Regions from separate parts of the Pseudocitrobacter corydidari genome, predicted to be linked through region 2. Evidence: predicted binding sites of a transcription regulator. Region 2 holds the regulator's gene; each other region holds the start of a gene.

Region 1 (4,356 bases), 1.2 Mb from region 2:
TCTCAATCTCTTCCTCATCGTGCCTGATGGCGCTTCGCTTATCAGGCTTACCGTAGGCCGGATAAGGCGTTCACGCCGCCATCCGGCAAAGTGTTAACCGTGTTTCTTCTTCGCGAAAACAACGCGCGCCAGAATATTCAGTAGCAGTACGCACAGGGTAATAATCAACACCCCGGCCCAGGCCAGTTGCTGCCACTCGGCAAACGGGCTCATCGCAAATTTAAAGATGGTGACCGGCAGGTTAGCGATCGGCTGCATCATGTCGGTGCTCCAGAACTGATTCGAGAGCGCGGTAAACAGCAGCGGCGCGGTCTCACCCGCGATACGGGCAATCGCCAGCAGAATACCGGTCATGATCCCCGACACGGACGCCTTCAGCGTAATCGCCGAGATCATCTTCCACTTCGGCGTACCCAGCGCGTAAGCCGCTTCACGCAGGCTGTCCGGCACCAGCTTGAGCATGTTTTCGGTGGTACGAATAACGATGGGCACCTGCAACAGCGCCAGCGCGATCACCCCGGCCCAGCCGGAGAAGTGCTGCATCTGCGCCACCACGATGGTGTAAACAAACAGACCGACCACAATCGACGGTGCAGAAAGCAGGATGTCGTTGATAAAGCGAATGATTTCCGCCAGCCAGGATTTACGGCCATATTCCGCCAGGTAGATACCCGCCATGATGCCGAGCGGCGTACCAAAAACGGTCGCCCACAGGATTAACAACCCGCTCCCCGCCAGGGCATTCGCCAGACCACCGCCCGCCGTGTTCGGCGGCGGCGTCATTTCGGTGAACAGCGCCAGCGACATCCCATCGATACCACGGGTTACGGTGGACATCAAAATCCACACCAGCCAGAACAGACCGAACGCCATCGTCGCCATCGAAAGCGTCAGCGCGATACGGTTCTTCAGACGGCGACGCGCCTGCATTTTGCGGCGAGATTCCGCCAGGGCCGCCGTGTTTTGCATTTCGAGCGTAGCCATTAACGCGCCCCCTCGTTTTTCGCCAGGCGCATCACCATGAACTTAGATGCCGCCAGCACGATAAAGGTAATCACAAACAGGATCAGACCCAGTTCCATCAGCGCCGCGACGTGCAGCCCGGATTCCGCTTCCGCGAATTCGTTTGCCAGCGCCGAGGTGATACTGTTGCCCGGCATGTACAGCGAGGCGCTGTCGAGCTGGTAGGTGTTACCGATGATAAAGGTCACCGCCATGGTTTCCCCCAGCGCACGACCCAGGCCCAGCATCACACCGCCAATCACGCCATTTTTGGTGAACGGAAGGACGATGCGCCAGATAACTTCCCAGGTGGTGCAGCCGATACCGTAGGCCGACTCTTTCATCATCACCGGCGTTTGTTCGAACACATCGCGCATGACCGCCGCGATGTACGGGATGATCATGATGGCGAGGATCACGCCAGCCGCCAGAATCCCGATACCAAAGGCCGGGCCGGAGAACAGCGCGCCCACAAACGGGATGTTGGAGAGAACGTTGCCAACCGGCTCCTGGAAGTACGTGGCAAACAGCGGAGCAAAGATAAACAGGCCCCACATGCCGTAAACGATACTCGGGATAGCCGCCAGCAGTTCAATAGCGATACCCAACGGGCGACGCAGCCAGTTGGGAGCAAGTTCCGTCAGGAACAGCGCGATGCCGAAGCTCACCGGAACGGCGATCAGCAGCGCGATAATCGAGGTGACGAGGGTGCCGTAGATGGGAACCAGCGCACCGTAAATATCGTTCGGCGCATCCCACTCTTTGGTCCACAGGAATGAAAAGCCGAATTTTTCGATGCTCGGCCAGGAGGAGATGATCAGGGACACGATAATGCCGCCCAACATCAATAGCACAATCAGCGCAGCCAGTTTTACCAGCGCGCTGAAGATCATGTCACCCTTTTTACCCGGTGGGTTAAAAGCAGGCTTGGTTGCAGCCATAAATCACTCTTTCCGTTAAACGCGTTTTACGAAGTTGCCCGATGGCGCAAACGCTTATCGGGCCTACAGTCTGAACCGTAGGGCGGGCAAGCGCAGCGCCACCCGCCATTTTCGTCAAAATTTCCCGTTAGTACAGCGCTTTACCGCTGCTGTCTTTCACGCTGGTCTTCCATGCGGCACGAACCTGCTCAACCACGCTGTCCGGCAGTGACGCGTAATCCAGGTCGTTAGCTTGTTTCGCGCCGTTTTTGTAAGCCCAGTCAAAGAACTTCAGCACTTCTACGCCCTGCTCCGGTTTTTTCTGCTCTTTGTGCACCAGGATGAAGGTGGTGGAGGTAATCGGCCACACATCGTCACCTTTCTGGTTGGTCAGGTCCTGAGCGAAAGATTTGCTCCAGTCGACGCCTTTGGCAGCGTTAGAGAAGCTCTCTTCGGTCGGGCTTACCGGCTTACCGTCGGCAGAAACAATTTTGGTGTAGGCCAGGTTATTCTGTTTCGCGTAAGCGTACTCGACATAACCAATCGCACCCGGCAGACGCTGTACGAACGCCGCGATACCGTCGTTGCCTTTACCGCCGAGGCCAGTCGGCCAGTTTACGGTAGAGCCTGCACCAACTTTGGATTTCCACTCTTCGTTCACTTTCGCCAGGTAGCTGGTGAAGACGAAGGAGGTACCGGAGCCATCCGCACGACGCACGACGGCGATATTCTGCGAAGGCAGTTTCACGCCTGGGTTCAGTTTGGTGATGGCTTCGTCATCCCACTTCTTAATTTTACCCAGGTAGATGTCACCCAGAGTTTTACCATCCAGCACCAGTTCGCCAGATTTCAGACCCGGAATGTTTACAGCCAGAACCACACCGCCGATCACGGTCGGGAACTGGAACAGGCCTTCCTGCGCCAGTTTTTCGTCAGACAGCGGGGCATCAGATGCGCCGAAATCCACGGTGTTAGCGGTAATTTGTTTTACGCCGCCAGAAGAACCAATACCCTGGTAGTTAACCTTATTACCGGTCTCTTTCTGGTAGGTGTCAGCCCATTTGGCATACACCGGCGCCGGAAATGTTGCACCAGCACCCGTCAGGCTTGCTGCAGCAAACGCAGAGAAAGCACTCATCGATAAGGTCGCGGCGACAACAGTTGCGACGGTGGTACGCATAACTTTCATAATGTCTCCTGGGAGGATTCATAAAGCATTGTTTAATGGCTACGATGAGCAAAATAGGACAAACAGGTGACAGTTATATGTATGGAATATGACAGTTTTATGACAAGGAAGTACTTACCGAAAACATGGATATAAAACCCATACAATTCAATAATTTGTTCTTTGTAGCGAATTTCAGATTTCAGCAATATTTTCTTTTTATGACATCAGAAACAGTAGCTGAAAATGACAGATTGTCATAAATCTCAGGCGGGGAATGGCGCAAAAAAAAGCTCCACCCGAAGGTGGAGCCTGTGTGATTACTCTACGGTCACCGATTTTGCCAGGTTACGCGGCTGGTCAACGTCGGTGCCTTTGATCAGCGCCACGTGGTACGCCAGCAGTTGCAGCGGCACGGTGTAGAAGATTGGCGCAATCACCTCTTCAACGTGCGGCATCTCAATAATGTGCATGTTGTCGCTGTTGGTGAAAGCAGCATCCTGGTCGGCGAAGACATACAACTGGCCACCGCGCGCGCGAACTTCTTCAATGTTGGATTTCAGTTTTTCCAGCAGTTCGTTGTTCGGTGCAACCACGATAACCGGCATATCCGCGTCAATCAGCGCCAGCGGGCCGTGTTTCAGCTCGCCTGCGGCATAAGCTTCCGCGTGAATGTACGAGATCTCTTTCAGCTTCAGCGCGCCTTCCAGGGCAATCGGGTACTGATCGCCACGGCCGAGGAACAGCGCGTGATGTTTGTCGGAGAAATCTTCTGCCAGCGCTTCAATACGTTTGTCCTGCGACAGCATCTGCTCAATACGGCTCGGCAGTGCTTGCAGGCCATGAACGATATCGTGCTCGATGGACGCATCCAGACCTTTCAGGCTTGCCAGTTTCGCCACCAGCATCAGCAGAACGGTCAACTGCGTGGTGAAGGCTTTGGTAGACGCTACACCGATTTCAGTACCGGCATTGGTCATCATCGCCAGGTCGGATTCACGGACCAGCGAAGAGCCCGGAACGTTACAAATAGCCAGAGACCCCAGGTAACCCAGCTCTTTCGACAGACGCAGGCCCGCGAGGGTATCTGCCGTTTCACCAGACTGCGACAGGGTGATCATCAGGCTGTTGCGACGCACTGCGGATTTGCGATAGCGGAATTCAGAAGCGATTTCCACGTCGCACGGTACGCCCGCCAGCGATTCAAACCAGTAGCGGGAAACCATCCCGGAGTTGTAGGAGGTACCGCAGGCGATGATCTGAATA
Region 2 (4,356 bases):
AGGCGCGCTTCGGTAACGCCGCGAGAACGCGCCGCGTTAACGATAACGATACCGAACACCATTGCGCCCAGGGTATCCATGGTCAGGTAACCATTCACAAACCCATTAGAGAACGGTGCGGTTTTATAAGCGTCGAGCGCTTCGCTGATCGGGCCAGCCGGCCAGATAACCGCAGCAACGGACAGTACCAGCAGCGCCAGAATTTTCATCGGCGCCAGGAAGTTGCCGACGGTATCCAGCAGTTTACCCGGATAGAGGGAAACCAGAATCACCAGCGCAAAATAGACCAGGCTGTAGATAAAGAGCGGCATCGCACCATCGCCAGTCAGCGGGGCAATACCGATTTCAAAGGAAACGGTCGCGGTACGCGGCGTCGCAAACAGCGGGCCTACGGCCAGATAACAAACTGTCGCCAGCAGGACGCCTGCAACTTTACCAATTGGCGTGCTCAGGCTATCGACGCCACCGCCAACTTTTGCCAGCGCGACAACGGTCAACACCGGCAGACCAACTGCGGTAATCAAAAAGCCGAGCGCGGCGATCCAGACGTGCGGACCCGCCTGCAAACCGACCATTGGAGGGAAAATAATGTTGCCAGCGCCGACAAACAACGCAAAGGTCATAAAGCCCAGAGCGATGATGTCGCGTGTTTTTAACTGATGGGTCATATGTAACTACTGCCTGTGGATGTGGTGTTGTACAAATAAAAAACTTTGCGCCCGCTCCAACGGAATCTTTCAGAGGAAACAAGCAACAAACTCAGCGGGATATGCTCCCTTCGTAGCGTGAGGAAGAATAGTTTTTTGATTTGCTACGTAAAAACAGTCTGATTCCTACTGCATTAGGCGCAATTTAAACGCTTATAACGTTTTAAAGCAATATGGGATCGTGAAACCAGACGATTATACCAATACTAAATCTAAACCTGGAACGATTGACCAGATATAGGAAAAACACATGGCTGATCGTGCGAACAAAAAAGCGTCAATTGTTCATTAATTATTCGAGGGCAAATTGACTGCAAAGTAAACAGACCAGCCGAGGCTGGTCTGTGGAAACTCATCGTGACAAGCGCCTGTTCAGACGCTTTATTTGGCAATTAAACGTTCCGGCAGCAGGAAGCTGAAGCATGTTCCCTTTCCTGGCTGGCTTTCAATATCCAGACGGCTATCGTGATGATTCAGCGCATGTTTCACAATCGCCAGCCCCAATCCGCTGCCGCCGGTCTGGCGGGAACGCGCCTTATCCACCCGATAAAAACGCTCGGTTAAACGCGGAAGATGTTCCGCCGCGATGCCCGGCCCGTTGTCCTCCACGCTAAACAGCGCGCCGTGTGGCGCATGCTGCCAGCGCACGGTAATTTTCGTGCCCGCAGGCGTATGGTTCACCGCGTTGTAAACCAGGTTCGACACCGCACTGCGCAATTGCTCTTCATTGCCCAGCGCTTTCAGCGTGTCATCAATATCAAAATGAAGTTCATGCTGACCCTGACTGAGGGTCTGCGCTTCCCGCTCGACCACCCGCAGCATCATCGGCACATCCACCTTTTCATTGAGGGCCAGCGTCGGCGCGGCCTCAATTTTGGAGAGCGTCAGCAGCTGTTTCACCAGCCCTTCCATACGCTGTGTCTGCTCACGCATGGTATGCAGCGCTTTTTCGCGTGTTGCCCCTTCCAGTACCTGCTCCTGAAGCATCTCCAGATAGCCCTGTAACACCGTCAATGGCGTTCGCAGTTCATGACTGACGTTGGCAAAGAAGTTACGCCGTGCGCCTTCCAGCTGGTGCATCTGCGTAACATCGCGCGCCACCATCAGCAACTGCCGGTCGGTATAGGGCATGATACGGATTTCCAGATGACGCCCATTATTGAGCACCAGATGCAGCGGTTTAAGAAACTCGCGTTGCTTAAGATGCTGCGTAAATTCCGGATAACGCAGCAGGTTAAGAATATTTTGCCCGCTGTCGTCCGGCCAGCGCAGGCCAAGAAGCTGCTGCGCCAGGCCGTTACACCAGAAGATGGCGCCCTCTTCGGTGGTCAACACCACCGCATCGGGCAGCGATTCTGCGCCGCTACGAAAGCGTTTAATCAGATTTCCCAGTTCGCGGCGGCGTTTTTTATTACGCAACTGCATCTGGTTCAGACCGTACAGCAGGGGTTCCCAGCTACCGCGCCCCGGCGGCGGCGTCATGCTGCGATCAACCCATAGCCACCAGGAAAGACGTAAAAGATTCCAGAAATGCCAAATCAACAGCCCGGTCACTGCCGCCAGCAGAAACCAGGGAAGATGGCCGATAAGCAGCCCTAATATCAGGGCCGGGAGACAACACAAGAAAAGCTCAAAGGCGAGTCTTTTCCATGACAGCCGTTCCAGCACGCGTCACACTCCTGTCAACATTCAGAAACGAGCCGAAAAACGGTAGCCCGTGCCGCGAACGGTTTGCACCATACGATCGTGGCCGCTGTGTTCCAGCGCTTTACGCAGGCGGCGAATATGCACATCCACCGTGCGATCTTCCACATAAACGTTAGTGCCCCAGACATGGTTCAACAGTTGCTCACGGCTGTAGACGCGCTCAGGATGCGTCATAAAGAAGTGCAGCAGCTTAAATTCGGTTGGGCCCATATCGAGCGGGCTTTCCCCGGTCATCACGCGATGCGAGGTAGGATCAAGGCTTAAGCCCTGCATCTCAATCACCTCTTCCACCGCCATCGGAGAGATACGGCGCATGACCGCTTTGATGCGCGCCACCAGCTCTTTCGGGGAAAACGGTTTGGTAATGTAGTCATCCGCGCCGGTTTCCAGACCGCGTACGCGATCCTCTTCTTCACCGCGCGCCGTCAGCATCATCACCGGAATATCACGGGTCAGCGCTTCACGCTTGAGATGTTTAATAAACTGTAGCCCTGAGCCACCCGGTAGCATCCAGTCGAGCAGAATAAGATCGGGCCAGGGTTCATTGAGCTGATTCACCGCACTGTCATAATCTTCCGCCTCAATCGGCTGGAAACCATTTTGTTCCAGCACGAAACAGACCATTTCGCGGATGGGTGCTTCATCTTCAACGACCAGAATGCGTCTCGCCATTTTATGCCCTGTTTTTTTAGCCATCAGTATACATTCGGCGTCATTATGCGTCAGATTTATGACAGTTTTATGAAAAACATGACCGTAAAATGATGGCGCTTTACGAAATATGACACTCGCGGAATACACCCGTCGATCCTGCTGCCGGGGAATGTATAATCCCGGCTAGGCTTTTTTCCCCACAGGGACGACGATGCGAATTCTTCATACTTCAGACTGGCACTTAGGCCAGAATTTTTACAGTAAAAGCCGTGCCGCAGAACACGATGCATTTCTGAACTGGCTGCTGGAGACCGCGCAACGCGAACAGATAGACGCCATTATTGTGGCGGGCGATATCTTTGATACCGGCTCGCCCCCAAGCTATGCGCGCGAACTCTACAACCGCTTTGTGGTGAATCTGCAACAAACCGGCTGCCATCTGGTGGTGCTTGCAGGAAATCATGACTCCGTCGCCACATTGAATGAATCGCGCGATATTTTGTCGTTCCTGAATACCACGGTGATCGCCAGCGCCGGGCATGAACCTTTTATTCTGAACCGCCGCGACGGCACGCCTGGCGCTGTTTTCTGCCCGGTACCGTTTCTGCGCCCGCGCGATATCGTCGTCAGCCAGGCCGGGCTGTCCGGTGCGGAAAAACAGCAGCATTTACTGGAAACCATCACTGATTACTATCAGAACCAATACCAGCAGGCTTGTACGCTGCGCGGCGACCGCCCGCTGCCGGTTATCGCCAGCGGCCACCTGACCACCGTCGGTGCCAGCAAAAGTGATGCCGTGCGTGACATCTATATTGGCACACTGGATGCCTTTCCGGCGCAAAACTTCCCGCCCGCCGATTATATCGCCCTGGGGCATATTCATCGCGCGCAGAAAATTGGCGGCAGCGAGCATATTCGCTACTGCGGCTCGCCTATCCCGCTCAGCTTCGATGAAACGGGGAAAAGTAAGAGCGTTAACCAGGTGACCTTTATCGACGGTAAGCTTCAGGACGTCACGCCACTTGATGTCCCGGCCACGCAACCGCTGGCGGTTATTAAGGGCGACTTTGAGAGCATCAGCAGCCAGTTGGCGCAGTATCGCGATGCCCCGTCAGAGCCCCCGGTCTGGCTGGATATCGAAATCACCAGTGATGAGTATCTGCATGATATTCAGCGTAAAATTCAGGTGATTACCGATGATTTACCCGTTGATGTGTTGCTGGTCAGACGCAGCCGCGAACAGCGTCAGCGCATTCTGGACAACAGCCTGCGTGAAACCCTGAGCGAG
Region 3 (4,356 bases), 430 kb from region 2:
ATTCGCACAGTCAGAGGCTTTGGCTACCAGCTGGAAAACAGCGAGGTAACCGACTAAATATGCCTCTTTCCGCGATCCGAAAATGGCCGATGCGCCACCAGCTATTACTGACCGTCGGTATTATTCTGGTGGTTTTTCAGGTTATCAGCGTGTTCTGGCTCTGGCATGAAAGCAAAGAGCAGATTGACCTGGAAGTTGCCAGCATCCTGAAGGGCCACAACAACGCTAAACATATTCAGCACGAGGTTCGCGAAGCGGTTGCCAGTTTGCTGGTGCCAAGCCTGGTGATTATTGGCCTGGCGCTGTTTGTCTGTATGAAAGCGGTGAAACGCATCACCCGCCCGCTGTCTGACCTGCAAAAAGAGCTCGATGCGCGCACGCCAGATAACCTGCAACCTATCCATCTGGAAAGAACCGTTCTGGAAGTCGATGCGGTAACGTCGGCCATCAACCAACTGGTGGCGCGTTTGACGCAAACGCTCGATCGCGAACGATTATTCACCGCCGACGTGGCCCATGAACTCCGCACCCCGCTGGCGGGTTTACGCTTACATCTGGAACTCATTGAAAAAGCGCATGCCATTAACGTTGGGCCGCTGATTCAGCGTCTGGATCAAATGACTAACAGCGTAGCCCAGCTACTGCAACTCGCGCGCGTGGGCCAGTCATTTTCTGCGGGTAGCTACCAGCGCGTCGAGTTAATGGCGGATGTCATTTTGCCGCTGAAGGATGAGCTGGAATCCATGCTGAAAGGGCGCGAACAGACGCTGGTGATAAGCGAAAACGTCCACGATATCGCGGTTGCCGGCGATGCCACGTTGATAAAGGTGATGGTGCGTAACCTGGTCGAAAACGCGTACCGTTACAGCCCAACCCATTCCGCCATTACGCTGTCTGCTGCTGCATCGCCCACGCCGATGTTGATTGTCGAAGATGAAGGTCCAGGCATTGATGAATCAAAAGTAGGCGAACTGAGCCAGGCATTTGTGCGAATGGATAGCCGCTACGGCGGAATTGGGCTGGGGTTAAGTATTGTCACGCGAATTGCGCAGCTGCACGAAGCGGCGTTTTATTTGCAAAATCGGGAAGAGAGAAGCGGCACGCGGGCATGGATTGCATTCACGCCCGCAAACCTGAAACCGAAGTTAGAAAGTCAAAATCCAGTGGCAGAGAAATCCGACGACAATCAGGCCGGAAAATAACAGAGTCAGAGATTGCTGAACATTTAGATTAGACATGGAACTATCCTCTTGTTGATGTGGACAGTATCCATGTTGGATATTAAGCGAACATTAAGGCTGGCATTTCCTCGTGTGATGCCAGCCTCATTTTTTTAGCTTATGACGCTGCGATAAACAATTCACGCAGTTGATGAAGCTTATCGCGGATCTCGGCGGCTTCTTCAAACTCCAGGTTCTGCGCATGTTGCAACATCTGCGCCTCCAGCGACTGGATTTGCTGTTGCAGCGCTTTCGGCGTCAGCGCCTGATCCGCTTCAACAATCTGCACACCGCCGCGAGACTTACCGCGACCTTTCGTTTTCGTTTTCGCCAGCCCCTCGCCCAGCGCCAGAATATCGACCACTTTCTTGTTCAGGCCCTGCGGAACAATTCCGTGCTCTTCGTTGTAGCGCTGCTGCTTCTCACGACGACGTTCGGTTTCACCAATCGCCTTCGCCATCGATGGCGTGATTTTATCGCCGTAGAGAATCGCCTTGCCGTTAATGTTACGCGCGGCACGGCCAATGGTCTGGATTAGCGAACGCTCGGAACGCAGGAAGCCCTCTTTATCGGCATCCAGAATCGCTACCAGCGACACTTCTGGCATATCGAGGCCTTCTCGCAACAGGTTAATCCCCACCAGCACGTCAAACTCGCCAAGGCGCAAATCGCGAATGATTTCCATACGTTCGACGGTGTCGATGTCCGAGTGCAAATAGCGCACGCGTTCGCCGTGTTCTTCAAGGTATTCGGTGAGATCTTCCGCCATCCGCTTGGTCAGCGTCGTGACCAGTACGCGTTCGTTAATGGCCGTGCGCAGACGAATTTCTGACAGCAGATCGTCGACCTGCGTCGCCACCGGCCGCACTTCAATCACCGGATCGAGCAGGCCGGTAGGACGCACCACCTGATCGATAACTTCGTCGCCGGATTTCTCAAGCTCGTAGTTCCCAGGCGTCGCGGAAACGTAAATGGTTTGCGGCGCGAGGGCTTCAAATTCTTCAAACTTCAGCGGACGGTTATCAAGGGCCGACGGCAGACGGAAACCGTACTCCACCAGCGTCTCTTTACGCGCCCGGTCGCCGCGATACATGCCGCCAATTTGCGGAATGGTCACGTGGGATTCATCAATGACCAGCAGGCCATCCGCCGGAAGGTAATCAAACAACGTCGGCGGCGGCTCGCCCGGCCCGCGCCCAGAGAGATAGCGCGAGTAGTTTTCAATGCCCGAGCAGTAGCCCAGTTCATTCATCATTTCGAGGTCAAACTGTGTGCGCTGGCTGAGTCGCTGCTCTTCAAGCAGTTTGTTGTTCTCCAGCAGCACTTTGCGACGTTCAGCCAGTTCGTCTTTGATATCTTCCATCGCCTGCACGATGCGTTCGCGCGGGGTGACGTAGTGCGTTTTGGGATAGACCGTAAAACGTTGAATGGTGCCCTCTACGTGGCCCGTTAGCGGGTCAAACAGCGACAGGCGCTCGACCTCTTCGTCAAACAGTTCAACGCGCAGCGCCAGGTCTTCCGATTCCGCCGGGAAGATATCGATAACTTCGCCGCGTACGCGGAAAGTACCGCGCTGGAATGCCTGATCGTTGCGCGCGTATTGCAGCTCGGCCAGACGACGCAGAATGGCGCGCTGGTCGATAATCATGCCGACCGTCAGATGCAGCATCATTTTCAGGTAGAGATCCGGGTCGCCCAACCCGTAAATTGCCGACACGGAGGCCACCACGATGACGTCGCGACGCTCAAGCAAGGCTTTGGTCGCCGACAAACGCATCTGTTCAATGTGTTCGTTCACCGAGGCATCTTTCTCAATGAAGGTATCTGAACTGGGAACGTAGGCTTCCGGCTGATAGTAATCGTAGTAGGAGACGAAGAACTCGACGGCGTTTTCGGGGAAAAACTCTTTCATCTCGCCATACAGCTGCGCCGCCAGCGTTTTGTTTGGCGCAAGCACCATCGTCGGGCGCTGGAGATCGGCAATCACGTTGGCGACGGTGAAGGTTTTCCCCGAGCCGGTTACCCCCAACAGCGTTTGATGCGCAAGACCATCTTCCAGCCCTTCTTTCAGGCGCGCGATGGCATCAGGCTGATCGCCTGAGGGTTGAAAGGCCGAATGCAATTTGAACGGTTTACTCATGAACAAAGCTACCTGGTGGCGGGTTAATCGGGCAGGTGATTAATTCTACTCTCCAGCGCTAAATTTGCCAACAAAAAATACTGGATATAAAAACAGTAGCGCATTATGGTATTGCTGTTACGCCACGCTGAATCCATGCGTAGCGGCTGAAATTTGCGCTCTGGCAGGATAAAACAACTCCCTCTGGAGGTTATCCCCAGAACTTTTTCTGTTTTAACATTTGTCAATATGTGTCATTAAACTTTTATGTCAGTGAGTCGCGCGCCACCCTCTACCATTGCTTTTATTCATCTTACTGATAATAAAAGAAAAGATTGAAAAGCCGCGTTTCGCATCAATTTACTGGCAAGCCGCGTATTCTCTCGCCTTCCGCAGGTTTTCTAACTCTAATACACAAGGTTATCCACAGGAATAGTGGATAAGTGTCTGGAGGCCCTATCCCCTGTCACTCGGGCGTTTTCGTCGATCGACCCAAAAGCGACGGGTAAAAATTTTTTATCGTTAAATTTTGATTTTTATCAGCGAAAATCATCATGTGGTTTCTGCGTGACAGCCCTCACATTTTTGTATAAATTTTGCTCAGCACTCGCTGTTTTTTTGCGCCAGCGCTGTGCATCCCTTCTCTCCGATCCATCCCTATTTCTTAAGTTAATTCTTAAAAATCAGCCGTTATGCTGAGGAAAGTCCGTTCTGGCAAGAGAATTGCAATCTTCTTTCGTGACCCTGACCTATAGCTTGAGGAGAACACGATGTTGAGTTTGCATGCAGTCAATCATTTCTACGGAAACCAGCACACGCTCTGGAACATCGACCTCGAACTGGCTTCCGGCGAGTGCACCTGTTTAATCGGCCTTCCCGGTACGGGGAAGACCACGCTGGTGAACTGTATTACCGGGCATCAACCTATTGAAAGCGGCAGCATGATTTGGCAACAGACCGGCTCGCTCCCCTGCGATTTAATGCCCCTTTCACCCGTACGCCGCACCACGCTTGGTA

Evidence for each region. The regulator PhoB, encoded in region 2, activates phosphate uptake and scavenging genes when phosphate is short. The targets are predictions, from matches to a motif close to CTGTCATAAAACTGNCNNAT.
Region 1: pstS (phosphate ABC transporter substrate-binding protein PstS) is a predicted target of PhoB. The motif match lies at 3,198-3,217, and genes of this name have one in related genera.
Region 3: uvrB (excinuclease ABC subunit UvrB) is a predicted target of PhoB. The motif match lies at 3,591-3,610, and genes of this name have one in related genera.

The regions. Positions count from the first base shown of each region.
Region 1 is NZ_CP087880.1:3,844,063-3,848,418, forward strand. It holds gene pstB (phosphate ABC transporter ATP-binding protein PstB) at 1-1, opposite strand, end outside; gene pstA (phosphate ABC transporter permease PstA) at 94-984, opposite strand; gene pstC (phosphate ABC transporter permease PstC) at 984-1,943, opposite strand; gene pstS (phosphate ABC transporter substrate-binding protein PstS) at 2,071-3,111, opposite strand; gene glmS (glutamine--fructose-6-phosphate transaminase (isomerizing)) at 3,411-4,356, opposite strand, start outside.
Region 2 is NZ_CP087880.1:2,656,993-2,661,348, forward strand. It holds gene brnQ (branched-chain amino acid transporter carrier protein BrnQ) at 1-668, opposite strand, end outside; gene phoR (phosphate regulon sensor histidine kinase PhoR) at 1,089-2,375, opposite strand; gene phoB (phosphate response regulator transcription factor PhoB) at 2,397-3,086, opposite strand; gene sbcD (exonuclease subunit SbcD) at 3,280-4,356, shown strand, end outside.
Region 3 is NZ_CP087880.1:2,222,654-2,227,009, forward strand. It holds gene pmrA (two-component system response regulator PmrA) at 1-57, shown strand, start outside; gene pmrB (two-component system sensor histidine kinase PmrB) at 60-1,202, shown strand; gene uvrB (excinuclease ABC subunit UvrB) at 1,339-3,360, opposite strand; gene G163CM_RS10350 (ABC transporter ATP-binding protein) at 4,110-4,356, shown strand, end outside.